One region of the Bilifractor sp. HCP3S3_D3 genome, then DNA from elsewhere that is predicted to be linked to it. Evidence: riboswitches for the same ligand, from Rfam matches in the RefSeq annotation. Region 1 holds a riboswitch; the other holds the start of a gene.
The links. Region 1 has a riboswitch for thiamine pyrophosphate ahead of ACTNDI_RS03835 (energy-coupled thiamine transporter ThiT). Riboswitches for the same ligand answer to the same signal wherever they lie in the genome.
Positions count from the first base shown of each region.

Region 1 (8,062 bases):
AGATTCCTCTGTTGCAGCAGGGGCGACAGGAGTTTCCTCTGCTGTAGAGAAGAAGAGAGCCGGTGCTTCTGTCGCTGAGCAGAGGACAGCAGACTTCTCTCGTATAGCGGAGATGACCTCAACGGCAGCTGCGGATCCGGGCGACCGCAAAGAGCTGGCGGCTTCGCTCGCGTCGGTTCCGGGCCATCCGCTGAATCTCTTTGAGAGGGAGAATCAGGCAATCGAGACGCTTCTTCTCCGTGCGCGTGAGGCTGTCGCCGGAAAGAGTGCGGACGACAGGCTTATGTCACAGCTTCGCGAGATTGCAGTTCACTACGCGAAGAAAGGAGATCTGCTCTATCCGCATCTGAAGGTGCGTTATGATATCTCCGGCCCGTCAGATGTCATGTGGACCGTGGATGATGAGATCCGCGACGAGATCAGTGCGCTTTCAAAGGATGAAGATCACGACGACGACTGGTACGGCCGGCTGTCGGCGGTGCTTGACCGGGCGGAGGAAATGATTTACAAAGAAAATAATATTCTCTTCCCGATCTGCGCGGTGAATTTCACGGCGGAAGACTGGTATTCGGTGTACCGGGACTCCGGAGATTATACGGAGATCCTCGGTCAGTCCTTTACGGACTGGGAAGAAGCGGAGCAGGCTCTGAACGCAGAGAAAAAGGCAGAAAAGCCTGGCCTCTCCCAGGGCGAGGTTGTGATGCCGGGCGGACATATGACGGTTCCGCAGCTTACAGCACTGCTGAACACCATACCGATGGAGATCAGTTTTATTGATGCGGACAACATCAACCGCTACTTCAATGAGGGACCGAAGGTCTTCAAGCGTGCGGGAATGGCCATTGACCGGGAGGTCTTTTCCTGCCATCCGCCAAAGGTAGAGCCCATGGTCCGCAGTATTCTGGACAGCTTCCGGGACGGAAGCAGGGACAGTGTACCGGTATGGATGGAGAAAAACGGAAGAACCATGCTGGTGAACTATCTTGCCGTAAGAGACCGGAAGGGCAATTATCTTGGGGCTGCGGAGCTGGTGCAGGATATGGAATTCGCGAAGGAACACTTCGCGGGTCACTGAATCAGCAGGAAAATGAATTGACGGTTTTGCTTTATCTGCTATACTGTAAATACAAAGAAAAACTGCTGGGGGAGCGGAAGCTGAGAGTGCCGTGCATGCGGCTGACCCTGATGACCTGATCCGGTTAATGCCGGCGTAGGGAAGCTGAGTCTGAATGCAGGCTGTGTGATCAAAGAAATGAATGTTTCTGAGAGTTCCGTAGCTTTGAAAAGTGAAATCCTCCCGCAGACAACTGTGAGGAGGATTATATTATGTCTGTATTTGCTACTCTTGGAAGTGACGGAGTATACCAGCTGACGCAGGTCGGCTACATTGCGGTGATTGCCGTGATCATTCTGGCACTGCTTCTGGTCTGCCTGATCCGGAAACCGGACCAGAAGGGTGTACTCGGTACGAGAAAGCTTGTGTTCTCGGCGATGGCAATCGCGCTTGCGACGGTCGCATCCATGATCAAGCTGTTTCATCTGCCGATGGGCGGCAGCATAACCTTCTTTTCCATGCTGCTGATATCGCTTGTGGGATATTGGTACGGCCTTGGGACAGGGCTGTTTGCAGGTCTTGCCTACGGTCTTCTCCAGCTGATCGTTGATCCCTATATTATTTCTCTGCCGCAGATGCTGGTGGATTATGTGTTTGCGTTTACGGCTCTCGGGCTCTCCGGTGTGTTTTCCGGGGCGAAGCACGGACTGATCAAGGGCTATCTGCTTGGAGTTGTCGGCAGGTATTTCTTCGCGGTTCTTTCAGGCTACATTTTCTTTGGAAGCTATGGCAATGAATACGGAATGTCGGCGATCGGATACTCCCTTGCCTACAATGCGATCTACATCTTCGTGGAGTGCGGCCTCACCATTGTGCTGCTTCTCATACCGGCCGTGAATAAGGCGATGATAAGGGTCAGAGGGATGGCGCTTGCGGGAGGTAATTCGAGACAGAGCGTGGCATAAGGCACGGGCGAGGCATTGAGACGGTGCGTGTGTGGGAATTTCCGGACGGTCGCAGTATGAGACGCTGAAGGCCGGAATGTCCGTGGATGATGCAGCGCAGGAATTCCCGGTCGGTCGCAGTATGAGACAGCATCCGTGTAAGTGAACATGCAGGAGGAATCAAAATGACTGTTTTTCTGCTGACAGTACTGATCGCTTCGGAGGTGGCGGCAACGTCGCTCCTGAAGTATACGCATCACTTTACCCGGCCGTTACCGTCAATTATCTGTATCGCGTGTTATTGTGTGTGTTACTACACCTTTTCTCACGTCATGGATCGTATGAACGTGGGCGTCGCCTACGCAATCTGGTGCGGAGTGGGACTGATCGCCACAAATGTCATCGGCTATCTGCTGTTCCGTCAGAAGCTGACCGGTGTCGGCGTCTTTGGAATCGTGCTGATTATCATCGGGTGTGTGATTGTAAACGTCTGGGGAACCAGATAGTGGGATACGGCAGATATGGAATACTGCAGATATAAAATATGGCAGATATAGAATACTGAAAATATATAATACGATACGGAAGATATGTAGAAGAAGGCCGCTGCGCAAACTGTTGCGTGGCGGCCTTCCTTGTTCGCTTGAAGATTCTGAACATATGGCCAGGTATCGCATCAGCTCCTCAAAAACGCAGACAGGATCGTTACACGCGAAGCGTGTGTAAGAGACTGGCCGTGATTTACGCGAATAGTGAGCCGCAGCCGAATGCGAAGTATTCGTGTGCGGCGAGCGTCGCGATAGCGAGATAAAACTCGCGCAGCGTGTTTTATCTCGTTTCGAAGGCAGCAGGAATGAGCAACACGAATGAGCTTTCTTTTTCGTTGATATTGCCGGAATGTTCCTGTATAATTCAAAATCATATTTAGTTGATAGGAAATATAATAAATGCAGAAATGTAATGCAAAAACGTGGCTGAGAGCCGGTATTATGAGGAACTGCGGCAGTGAAGTGGCGTTATGAGGAACTGCGGCTGTGGGCTGGCATTAGGAGAAGCTCCGGCTGTGGTTTCGTAACATAATGAGCGGCAGGTGTATTTTTTCTGGAGGAAGGGACGCATGAAGAGCATGATCAGGAGAGTGCCGGTTCCGATAGCAGGAGTGATGCTGGGTTTTGCGGCATTTGGGAATTTTCTGAAGAGCTATTCGAATCTTGTGTGGATTCTCATGGAGCTGGTATCCGTGGCGCTTCTGGTGCTGCTGGTTCTGAAGGCTCTTCTGTATCCGGAAGATTTGCGCCGGGATATGAAGAATCCTGCCATAGCCGGCGCTGCGGGGACTTTTTCCATGGGACTGATGTTCCTCGCGGTCAGTCTGAAGAGTGTCAGCGTTCCGGCTGGTGTGTCAGTCTGGTGGGCGGCGCTGGTGCTTCACGCGGTGCTGATCGTGTGGTTTACAGCGTCCTTTGTGCGTTGTTTTCAGCTGAAAAAAGTATACATGACATGGTTTCTGGTCTATGTGGGCATTGTGGCGGCTGCGGCGACGAGCCCTGCTTTCGGGATGCAGGCGCTCGGCAGAGTGCTGACGGTTTACGGTCTGGCAGCGACGTCGGTATTGATGATCCTGATGGCGGTCCGTTATCGTAAGCTCCCTGCGGAGAAGCTGCTTGCGCCTCTGACGGCGATCTGTGCGGCGCCGTTCAGTCTGTGCCTGGTGGGATATCATCAGTCCTTTGAGACAAAGGATCCTGCTGTATTTCTGGTGATCTTTCTGTTCTCCAGCGCCTTCTATGTGCTCGGACTGGTACAGGTATTCCGATACATCGGGGGAACATTTTATCCGTCATTTTCGGGATTTACGTTTCCGTTCATCAATACCGCAATCGGAACCCGGCTGACATGGAACGCGCTTCGTGCGGGGGACTGGGGGAAAAACCTTTCCGGATTTGTGCCGGGACGGGGAAATGATATTGTGACTGTATTTTTGGTACTGGCAGATGTAGAATGTATAATTGCCGGGATTTTGCTGGGTATTGTTTTTTTCAGGTATGTTGTGTTTTTGTCCGGAAAAGAACAGACAGCAGCTGCCGGCACAGGCAGATTGCGGCAGCCGATGATGCCGCAGGAGGAAAAAAGAGGAGGATATCAGAAGCATGCTCGAACATATTCACACACATCGTAATCTGATTGGGTTTGATGAAAATGGAATCCCGGTCGTGATTCAGAAAGCATCCGCGCATGATCCGGAAAAAATAGATGCGGAGTACCGCGCAGTAGAGGAAGGAAGAGATCCGGAATCTGTGCATGACGGAAAAGAGAAGATTCATGCAGATGAGGGAACGGGAATGGGGCACCATTCTGCGGAGGGCGCGGCATGTGTCGACACAGAGGAAGATGAGAACGCGTTTATCCGGGACTATATGAATGCCGTAACCGCATATCGCAAGACCTTCCCGTCCAAGCAGGATCAGATTGACAAGACACCGGACCCGGCAATCCGTGAGATGCTTCTGCGCTCGGAGCAGCTGGGTATTGACACAACTTTCGACCGGTTCGATAAACAGCAGCCGCAGTGTAATTTTGGTATGGCCGGCATCTGCTGCAAGATCTGCAATATGGGACCGTGCCGTATCACACAGAAAGCGAAGAAGGGTGTCTGCGGGGCGGACGCCGATCTGATTGTCGCGCGGAATCTTCTGCGTGCGGCAGCTGCCGGAGCCGCGCAGCACGGCATGCATGCGAGAGAGCTGATGCTTGAGCTGATGTGGGCCGCAGAGGGCAAGCTGGACGCGCCGCTCCTGGGTGAGCAGAAGATTCTGACCACGGCGAAGGGCTTCGGAATTCCGACAGAAGGCCGTGAGGTGAAGGATGTCGCATACGATCTGGCAAAGGCTCTGCTGGATGATCTTTCCAGCCCGGATCCGGCTCACGTATACAAGACAGCGGAGGTCTGTGCTCCGCCTGAGCGCGTAAAGCTCTGGAAGGATCTGGATATCATGCCGATCAGCGCCTATCATGAGGTTTTTGAAGCGTACCACAAGACGGCGGTGGGAACTGACGGAGACTGGAGAAGCACGATGGAGCATTTCCTGCGCTGCGGACTCGCCTTCTGTTTCACCGGTGTGGCGGGAGCGTCGATCGCGACCGATTCTCTGTTCGGTATCGGCGACCGTGTGACGTCGAAGGTGAACATCGGGGCACTGGAGAAAGGGTACGTGAACATTGCGGTTCACGGTCATCTGCCGCTTCTGGTAAAGGAAATTGTGAAATGCGGCCAGACAGAGGAAATGATTAACCTTGCGAAGGAAAAGGGTGCGAAGGGAATCCGTTTCTACGGCATCTGCTGCAGCGGACTTTCCGCGATGTACCGCTATGATGGCGTTATTCCGCTGTCCAACGCGGTTTCCGCGGAGCTGGTCCTGATGACCGGAGCGTTGGATCTCTGGGTGGCAGATGTTCAGGATGTGTTCCCGGCGATCATGGATGTCGCAAAATGTTACCGCACGACGGTTGTGACGACGAGTGCTTCCGCGCGTCTGCCCGGTGCCGAGAGAATGGAGTTCGACCGTCATCATTCCAACATCGGTGAGGCGAAGGAGCTGGCGCGGAAGATCGTCCTGCGCGGAATCGAGAGTTTCGAGGACAGGAAGGGTATTCCGGTCTACATTCCGCCGTATGAAGTCACCGCGGAAGTCGGTTTTTCCGCCGAATATCTGGGCCGCCGTTTCGGAGGCTTCGGACCGATCGCGGAGGCGCTGAAGGACGGACGGATTCTCGGAATCGTCAACATGGTCGGCTGCAATAACCCGAAGGTGCCGTATGAACGGTGCATCGCGGATGTGGCGAAGGTGCTGATTGAGAATAACGTACTCATTCTCACGAACGGATGCGCGTCGTATCCGCTGATGAAGCTCGGATACTGCACGAAGGACGCGAACAAGCTTGCGGGAGAAAAACTCCGCGGATTCCTTGAGCCGGATCTTCCGCCGGTGTGGCATGTGGGAGAGTGTATCGACAACACGAGATCGAGTGCCATCATGGCAGGCATTGCGGGTGCGCTCGGCCAGAAACTGCCGGATATGCCGTATGCGTTCACTTCTCCTGAGTGGAGCAATGAAAAGGGAATTGATGCGGCTCTGGCCTTCCGTCTTCTGGGAATTTCCTCTTACCATTGTGTTGAGGCGCAGATCTTCGGTTCGAAGAATGTAATTGAGTTCCTGAAGCAGGGAACCGAGGAAACACTCGGATCTCACATGGTGGTAAATGTGGACCCGGTCAAGCTCGGTGAGCAGATTGTCGCGGATATGAAGGAGAAGAGAAAAAAGCTGGGCTGGGACTAAGTAAAAACTAAGGCCTTGGCTGCATGGTAAAGATATGGTACTATTTTATAAAAACTGACTGGTGTGCCTTGGGCGTTATCTCAGCTTAAGAATACTGCCGGAACAGAATGCGGAGTGTCATTACGACGCTCCCGTTCTGTTCCGGTTTTTTTTACGCGAACAGTGAGCCGCAGCCGAATGCGAAGTATTCGTGTGCGGCGAGCGTCGCGATAGCGAGATAAAACTCGCGCAGCGTGTTTTATCTCGTTGTGTATAAGTCCAGTCGCAATGTTCATGGCCCACGGCGAGCTTGCTCAGTAGTGGGCAAGAACATTAGCGACGACAACAGGTATGAGCACGAAGTGACGCGCAAGCGGCACGAAAACTGCGAAGCACACAGTATTTGAGGGGGACAAAATGCTTGCAATGATTGATAACTTTGATTCCTACACGTACAACCTGGTGAGTTATTTCCGGGAGCTAGGGGAGGCGGTGACGGTGATCCGGAGAGACCGGATTTCCCCGGATCGCATCGGGAGGATGAAGGATCTGGAGGGAATTGTCATTTCGCCGGGACCGGGCTCTCCTTCCGAAGAGGACCCTTCGGTGGCGGTGATCCGGACATTTCAGGACAGAGTGCCGATACTCGGAGTCTGCCTCGGGCATCAGACCATCGGATTTACTTACGGGGCAGAGATCCGGCGCGGCAGAGCGCCGATGCATGGAAAGGTTCTTCCGGCATACAATAACGGGACGGGATTGTTTTCGGGTCTGCCTGGGGAATTTGCGGTGACGCGTTATCATTCACTGATTGTGTCCGGAGAAAATCTCCCGCCAGTGCTTGCGGTTGACGCGGTGGACGGGGAAGGAGTAATTATGGCAATGCATCACAAATACTGCCCGGTGTACGGTGTTCAGTTTCACCCCGAGGCGGTTCTCACGGCCTACGGTCATGAGCTGCTGGAAAATTTTCTTCGAATATGCAGGGACTACAGGATGAGCAGGGGATAAAAGCGGACGGGAACCGTGCCAGCAGTGATGAGAGAAATGGAAGAATGAAAAGAGAAGAAATTAACTACCGTTGTGTTGATGAGAGAAGTAAGGCGGGATTCGTGAATAGACGATGTAAGCTGAGAGATAATACGGCAGGGTGTATGACGGACGAGAAAGCGAGCGGGAGAAAGCAATGAGACGGATAATAACGGAAGAGTGGAGTGGAGAAGGGCTGACGCTGGAACGGCTTGCTAATGTCATCCGGAGAGATGGCATCAGCGGATCGGACTGGGCATTTCTGGATTCCTCGCTGAAAGGACCGGACGGAAGATATTCGATTCTTGGCCTGTATCCTTATCTTGAGGCGGAGGAAAGGAACGGGGAGCTGTTCGTGAATGGAGAGAGGAGGACGGGCGATCTTCTGGCTTTCCTGAAGGATTATATCGAGAATAACCGGGATAGACAGAACAGGGAATCCGGGACCGGCGGGGAGCGGAAGGATGGCGGACCGGTCATGACCGCAGGGGCTATCGGCTGGTTAAGTTATGATTACGGAAGGAAAAGGGCGGAGATACCGGGACGGCATGAAAACGATGATTCTTCCGTTGACGGAGGTCTGCCCGACGGGAGATTTGTCTTTTATGATCTGTATCTGGTTGAAGATCTTCTGGAGAACAGAATCTGGATCTGCACCGGGGAAAATCTGTCCGGAATTGGCGATTACCGGGAAAAAGTCCGGATGTGGGCCGAAGAAA
Region 1 is NZ_JBQHWP010000004.1:144,410-152,471, forward strand. It holds gene ACTNDI_RS03830 (DUF438 domain-containing protein) at 1-1,075, shown strand, start outside; TPP riboswitch at 1,133-1,234, shown strand; gene ACTNDI_RS03835 (energy-coupled thiamine transporter ThiT) at 1,327-2,019, shown strand; gene ACTNDI_RS03840 (DMT family transporter) at 2,184-2,504, shown strand; gene ACTNDI_RS03845 (TDT family transporter) at 3,116-4,177, shown strand; gene cooS (anaerobic carbon-monoxide dehydrogenase catalytic subunit) at 4,149-6,335, shown strand; gene ACTNDI_RS03855 (anthranilate synthase component II) at 6,732-7,325, shown strand; gene pabB (aminodeoxychorismate synthase component I) at 7,501-8,062, shown strand, end outside.

Region 2 (8,062 bases), on a different contig from region 1:
AAAGTGACCCATACCGGACGAGCCGTCAGAATTCGAAACAAATCTCTGAACTTATAAGATTCTGTGTCGGGTGCTGCCTGAATTCTCTCCTTAATGCCAAGGGTTCCAAGTACAGAAAAACCAATGATGATTACAGTTGCAATCACAACTAATCTGAAGTAACCAGCAGCGATGTTTGTATCACCGATAATGATTGGTGCTACGATGTTCAATCCGAAAATTCCTGCCATGTAAGCAAATCCTTTGATAGAGCTTAAGGCGGTTCTCTCTTTCACATCTGAGGTCATAACAGGAAGCATACTATTCAGGGAAATATCCATAACCGGAAACAGAACACCGATCAGAATGTATGTCACATATGCGATAACCAGCTTTCCTCCGGTTGCCATATAGGGTCCGTAGAACATCAGTAAGAAGTTTATGCCACAGGCAATAGAACCAAAGAGCAGAGTCGGTCTGAAATGTCCCATCTTAGTTGTTTTAGCATGGTCAATACAGAAACCTATCAGCGGATCATTCAGTCCATCCAGGATTCTGGCTATCAAGAACAGAGTCGCACATGCTGCAGGATTTAATCCGACAATGTTTGTGTAGAAAATCAATAGGTAGGATCCTAAAATTGCCTGAACCGGAATATTACCCAGGTTCGTTAATGCATATGAGATTTTTTCTTTAACACTAATTTTTTCATTTAACTCTCCCATTTTTCTCTCCTTTTGCACAAGCCTAACATTTATTTGTAAATAAAAAATAACTTGTTTTTTATAGAGAAAAAAGCTAAATTGGAGACATTGGAAATAACTTTTCGGACATGGAAAATGAATTAGAAAGGCTTAAAGATGAATCAAGCTTTCTCTTTTGACGTAAAACTGACGCTTCCAGATTTTTTTCTGAAAGAGACTAAATTTTTAAGACAATACTATTATGACCATCCGGACGTGGACTGGTCTATTCCAGGAAATACTGTTAACAAGGATATATTCAATTTGAATTATCCTTTTAACGAAGACGAAACCTTACACAAACTACAAATGGATCCTACGAATAGGTATATCCCCGATCATGTACTGGATGCATTTGATACCGATGTCTATGCTATGATTCCCCCCAATTATTTTCCAGCTTTCTGGCATTATCACACTTATTTCGAGCTTATCTATGTGTTAAGGGGAACGGCAAGAAACTATACGGACAACAGCGTTTTTGATCTGAAACAGGGAGACTTGGTCATTCTGGGATTAGGCTCAAGACACGCTCTTTCTTCCTACAACGATGATTGCGTTCTTGTGAATATCCTGGTCAGAAGTTCTACTTTCTGGGAGATTTTTTCTAATCATACCTATGAAAATGATATTCTGCATCATTTTTTCACTAATGTCCTTTCTCATTACGTAAATGATACCTTTATTCTTTTTCACACCGGACGTGATCCACTTATCCAAAGCCTGACAATTAATCTTCTTCAGACGGATCCGTCTTATCGAAAGTACACGGAACTGGAGAAAAAGGCATCTATCTCCCTCCTTTTCTCCAGACTGATGAACAAATATGCTTCTACTTCCGAACTGATCAATAACGATCCCACCGAAAAGAATTATGACATAGCCATGATTCTGAGTTACATGCAACAGCACTACAAGGAGATTTCACTCTCATCCTTAGCCAAATTCTTTGGATACAGTGAACGGCAGACACGGCGATTGCTCATCAAATTTACGGGTAAGGGATATCAAGAGAATTTAGATTACATCCGGATGGCAGAAGCCAAAAATCTACTTAAGACGACAGATAAATCCATCGAGTCCATTGCAGAAGAAGTCGGCTTCTCCTCTGTATACAGCTTCCGAAAGAGCTTCAAGCACTACTACAAACGGACACCCTCAGAGTATCGGACCGAAGAGAAAATAAAAGAGCGGCTAAGCCCCTGATTAATGTCCATTTACTTTAATAACTACATCTGTCTCGTCAAAGCTTTTCTGCACACGTTCTGAAATATCAAAATTGCTCAGTTCAGAAACAGTAGATTGACATTTGGCGGTCAGAAACAATAGATTGACATTTGGTGTGCACTTTCTGAATGGATTGTGTTATAATAGGCCTGTTAAAGCAGAACGCTTTAGAAAAATCAAGAGAAACAGACTGGGGAGCCCGATGCATCGGGCTGAGAGGACGGATTTCAGCTGTCGACCCATTAACCTGATTTGGATAATGCCAACGTAGGGAGCATCGCTGTGATTATGCGTATTTATGCAGACTGTCGTTTGGCAGTCTGTTTTTTTTACGCGAACAGTGAGCCGCAGCCGAATGCGAAGTATTCGTGTGCGGCAAGCGTCGCGATAGCGAGATAAAACTCGCACAGCGTGTTTTATCTCGTTTCGCGTCCGGACCGGTGATCATAGTGACAATCAGCCGGCGCGTCATCAATTTCTTTAAATCTTAAAAAGGAAGGGATATGATCATGAAAAACAAATGGAACACAACCACGGTTTCTGCAAAGAATGCAGCTTCTGCTGCTGCCCCGCTTCCGGAAGGGTCACGGGCAGGAAAGCTGTCTCTGAAGAAAATGGTATTTACAGCGATGCTTGCATGTCTCGGATTTGTGCTGAATACCTTTGTATGGTTTCCGCACATGGCTCCGTTTCAGCACTTCTGCAACGTTATGGGGGCGGTTTTTCTGGGCCCGTGGTACAATTTCATCGCAGCTCTTCTGACGGGCTGCATGCGGGTGGCTCTGGTCGGCTGTGATTTTCAGGCTGTGATCGGCGCGATTTTTGGTGCCCTGCTTTCCGGTATTCTGTATAGAAAAACGCATAAGCTCTGGGCAGCATGGGTCGGAGAAGTCATCGGAACCGGATTCATCAGCGCGGTACTGGCAAGCGTGATTTTCAACCTGGCACTTCACATTAAATACGCGATTTTTTATCTTATCCCCTACTACGGCCCAGCATCTGCGATGGGGGCAACCCTCGCCATTGCGGTTCTCCTGGTGCTGAAGCGATCCAAGGCGCTGCCGAAGATGCAGGCGCAGCTGAACAAATGAAAAATTTTCCGCGGCCGGGAAGTCCACTGAAAAAATGATGAAGCATTTTATGGAAGGAATCATAACAGATGGAGTATGGAGAATCTCTTCGAAAAGTGCAGGAAACGAAGCCTGCGGTGCAGTGTATCACAAATTTTGTCACGGTCAATGACTGCGCGAATATCATTCTTGCGGCAGGAGGAACACCGGCGATGACGATGGATGTTCGCGAGGTCCGCGAGGGAGTGGAGGGAATGAATGCCCTTGTCTGCAATCTCGGAGCGATTGAATCGGTAGACAGCATGATCATTGCCGGACAGCATGCGAATGAGCTGGGAATCCCGGTTGTTCTGGATCCGGTCGCTGCCGGCAGCACAACGCTGCGGCGGTACAGCATCCGGGAGCTTCTGGAGACGGTCCATTTTACCGCAATCCGGGGAAATGCCTCTGAGATCCGTGCGATTGAGACAGGAGGCCTTGAGGCGAAAACCGGGAGGGGCGTGGATGTCAGCGCGGAGGATGAGATTACCGCAGATAATCTCGAGAAGAGTATTGTGATGGCCGAAAAACTGGCTCTGCGGATCCGAAGCGTCATAGCCGTATCCGGAGAGACAGATATCGTGACTGACGGAGAACAGACAGTGATTCTCCATAATGGGTGCGCAACGATGGCACGGATTACCGGAAGCGGATGCATGCTTACTTCGCTGATCGGAGCGTTCTGCGGTGCCGACAGAGAGAATTCCTTCCGCGCTGTCGTGAGTGCAATGACGGTGATGGGCCTTGCGGGAGAGATCGCGGAACAGAAGCGTCTGGAGAAGGGAACCGGAAACGCCACCTTCCGCACAGATCTGATCGATGCCGTCTTCAATATGACTCCGGAGAAGGTGGATCAGGGCATCCGGTGTCAGGAGGAACAGAGAAATGCGGAAAAAGTACGCGATTTTTGATGTGGACGGCACGCTGGCGGATTCGATGCGGTACTGGGATCATCTCGCGGAGGATTATCTCGGCGGTCTGGGCATTCATGCATCCCGGGAGGATCTTGCGCCGATCGAAACCATGACAATGTCCGAAAGCTCGGCGTATTTCATTCACAGATACAGTCTTGCGAAAACGCCCGGAGAAGTGATGGAAGAAATGTTCGCTCTGATACGAAAGCACTACGAGGAGGACATTCCGCTGAAGGAGGGAGCCGCCGCTTATCTCCGAAGCCTCCGGGAACGGGGTGTGCGCATGTGCGTCGCAACGGCAAATGACACCGCGCTTTCCAGGGCGTGTTTCCGGCGGAACGGAATTCTGGAATATTTTGACTTTTTTGTGAGCTGTGAGGAAATCGGCAGGGGAAAGCGGGATCCGGACATCTATGATTTCTGCAGGGAGAAAATGGCCGATGAGACAGGCACCTCTCTCCTGCCGTCCGATGTGGCGGTGTTTGAGGATGCTGCCTATTGTCTGGAAACCGCTTCAGGTGCCGGGTATTATACCGTTGCGATGTTCGAGAGCAGCTATGAAAAGGACTGGGACAGAATCCGGGGGATTGCTGACGAATCCTATGTGAGCTGGAACGACGCGATGCAGCAGGCTGGCAGAATACCGTGTGATAAGGCGGAAGGGCGCGGTGTAATAGTCTGCCAGAAAATACAGCGTGATAAGCTGTAAATACGTGATGCGAGTGGCTTTGACGGATGTATTGTAAGAAGGTGGAGAAATGCTCCCTGGAAAGTCAAAAGTACACAGCGTGAAAAATGCAAAGAGATAAAACACGCTGCGCGAGTTTTATCTCGCTATCGCGACGCTCGCCGCACACGAATACTTCACATTCGGCTGCGGCTCACTGTTCGCGTAAAAAAAGGCTGCCGCAGCGATGTGATCCGTACAGGAAAACAAGCTGCGGCAGCCTTTCTGACTGTGTCAGAATATTTGTGTCAAAATATTATATTCAGATTCTTGCGACTCCGCTCTCACGGGCTGCCTTAGCGACAGCTTCGGCAACGGCAGTCTTTACTCTCGGATCAAATGCCTTCGGAAGAATGTAATCTGCGGAAAGCTCCTTGTCGGAGACAAGGCCGGCGATTGCCTTTGCAGCGGCGATCTTCATCTCGTCATTGATGTCGGATGCGCGTACATCCAGAGCTCCGCGGAAGATGCCCGGGAAGCAGAGAACGTTGTTGATCTGGTTCGGGAAGTCACTTCTTCCGGTCGATACAACTGCTGCGCCTGCAGCCTTTGCGTCATCCGGATAAATTTCCGGTACCGGGTTTGCGCACGCAAAAATGATCGGATCCTTTGCCATGCTGCGAACCATATCCTGAGTCAGTGTGCCGGGTGCGGAAACACCGATAAATACATCAGCTCCCTTGATGACGTCTGCCAGAGTGCCGGACTCATGTGAGCGGTTTGTGATCTTCGCCATCTCTTCCTTGACCGGGTTCAGTCCTTCACGGCCCTCATAGATTGCGCCCTTGCGGTCAGTCATGATAACATTCTTGAGACCCATGGAGATCAGAAGCTTGATGATAGCGATTCCGGCAGCGCCGGCACCGGATGTGACGATCTTGATATCCTCGATGTTCTTGCCGACAACTTTGAGCGCATTCATCAGGCCTGCAAGGGTGATAACCGCGGTTCCATGCTGGTCATCATGGAAAATCGGAATATCGGTGCACTTCTTCAGCTTCTCTTCGATCTCAAAGCATCTCGGAGCAGCGATGTCCTCGAGGTTGATGCCGCCGAAGGATCCGGAAATGAGAGAAACGGTCTTTACGATCTCGTCTACATCATGTGTTTTTACACAGATCGGGATTGCGTCTACATCGCCGAAAGCTTTGAAGAGCGCGCATTTTCCTTCCATAACCGGCATTCCTGCCTCCGGTCCGATGTCGCCCAGGCCGAGTACTGCGGAGCCGTCTGTTACAACTGCGACGGTGTTCCATCTTCTGGTCAGCTCGTAACTTTTATTGATATCCTTCTGGATCTCAAGACAGGGCTGCGCAACACCCGGGGTGTATGCAAGGCTCAGCGCCTCGGCGCTGTCTACTTCAGCTCTCAGCTTGATTTCAATTTTACCCTTCCACTCATAGTGCTTTTTCAGGGATTCCTTTGCGTAATCCATTTGATTATCCTCCATATATGAATATGAATTTATGAATATGAATTGAAATTGTTACCGAATAAGAATTGCTGCTGTACAAAAATATTGGTTATCGTCAAATTAATGGTTATTGTGTGGAAACCGTTACCGTACAGAATTTGTCCAGCCGCAATATGCCTTCCGGAACAGGTTACCACTCCGGAGGCATTGCTGTAAAGGAAATCAGTAATTGCCGGCGAAGAATTTGGAATCTTTGTTGACCTGATATCCCTCAAAGTATTTGCTGAAGTCCATGTGCAGGTAGGAGCAGAGGTTGCTGAGCTCTACCATGGTATTGTCGTTTACCGGAATACCGTTTTCTCTTCTGTCTTTTTCTGCAAAAATTTCTTTTTCTCCATGCGTATAGATCTGTTCCTGACCTTCTGCCTTCGGGCTCTCACGAAGTCTCTGAAGGTAATCGGAGAAGTTCTTCTTGATGGCTTCCGCATCTCCGAAGAAGGCGGGATTGATCGCGATGAAGCCATGGCAGATTCCGGTTTTATCCTTGAAGGTGCAGCACTGATCCGAGTTCACGCCGTTTGAGAGGATGGAACTGAGGATTTCGCAGACCATGCCCCATCCGTAACCCTTGTGGCTTCCGGTCAGAGGATCATTTCCACCAAGCGGCATGATGCCGCCGCCCTTCTTTGCTACGATATTGGACAGAACGGTCGGCGCGTCGCTGCACGGATTACCGTTGGCGTCGAGAGCCCATCTTTCCGGAAGCGGTTTTCCGGCTTTATTGTACATCTCCAGCTTTCCTCTGGTGACAACTGTTGTAGATGCATCGAAAAGGAAGGGGAACGGGTCGGCAGGAACGGCAACCGCAATCGGATTGGAGCCGATCATTGCCTTTCTTCCGAACGTGGGAACCATGATCGCCTCAGAGTTTGTCGCGGCGACACCGATCAGTCCCTGGTCACTTGCCATCTTTGCGTAGTATCCGGCAATTCCGAAATGATTGGATTCGCGGACGGATACGATTCCGACACCGGTGGTCTTTGCCTTCTCGATTGCCTTATTCATTGCAAAATAAGCATTGAGCTGGCCCATTCCATTATGTCCGTCAATAACTGCGGATACGGGTGTCTCAAATACAACTTCGGGCTTTGCGGTCGGATGAATTGTTCCCTTTTCAATTCCCTTGTGGTAGCGGACCATCCTCTGCATGCCGTGGCTTTCAATTCCGTAGAGATCAGCGGTCAGCAGAACATCCTTGATGATTTTTCCCTCTTCATCGGAAAATCCGAAATTGTGAAAAACATCGGCGCAAAAACGATTCAGTGTTTCATAGCTCCATTTAACGTACCCCATTGTACTGCTCCTTCTGGTATATTTACCATGATTGTTGCTTTGATTGGTAATACCAATATAACACCGCACATATTGAAATTCAATGATGATTTCCCGGATGAACAAGACAAAAACAGCGACTGTGACCGTCTGCGTTCTGCCCGGGATCCTGGAAGCTGAAGATCAATGAGAGTAAGGAAAGCCCGAGAAGGACGAACGGAGACATGCCGGAAATGAAGCTCCCAAAGGGCCCCGAAACGAAAAAACAGAAGGAGCTCTTCTCGAAATCGGGAAATTTTGTGGTAATATAAGTAAGCGTAGAGGATATGAATCTAAACAGAAAATATGTAAACCTGCATGTCCTGCAAGGCAGGGCGTCACAGATAATATTCTGCGAAGCACGGAGCAATCCGCAGCTTATACAGTGTGTGACGCGGGGACGTATACAGTTTGTGGCACGACTTATCGCATGGGGGTTTATTGTATAAAGACAGGATGTAAAACGGGGAGAAACAGATGACAGAGCAGGTCGTTTTTCAAAAAGTAAATAAAGAAGATGCGGTGAATGATATACTCGATCAGATCATAAAGGCAATCGAAGATGGCCTGCTTCATGA
Region 2 is NZ_JBQHWP010000010.1:4,633-12,694, forward strand. It holds gene ACTNDI_RS07330 (MFS transporter) at 1-704, opposite strand, end outside; gene ACTNDI_RS07335 (AraC family transcriptional regulator) at 840-1,928, shown strand; TPP riboswitch at 2,131-2,240, shown strand; gene thiW (energy coupling factor transporter S component ThiW) at 2,459-3,040, shown strand; gene thiM (hydroxyethylthiazole kinase) at 3,109-3,969, shown strand; gene ACTNDI_RS07350 (HAD family hydrolase) at 3,944-4,681, shown strand; gene ACTNDI_RS07355 (NAD(P)-dependent malic enzyme) at 4,962-6,134, opposite strand; gene ACTNDI_RS07360 (Ldh family oxidoreductase) at 6,336-7,466, opposite strand; gene ACTNDI_RS07365 (FadR/GntR family transcriptional regulator) at 7,962-8,062, shown strand, end outside.
Region 2: it holds a riboswitch for thiamine pyrophosphate, as region 1 does, so the genes downstream of both, thiW (energy coupling factor transporter S component ThiW) here and ACTNDI_RS03835 (energy-coupled thiamine transporter ThiT) in region 1, are expected to answer to the same signal.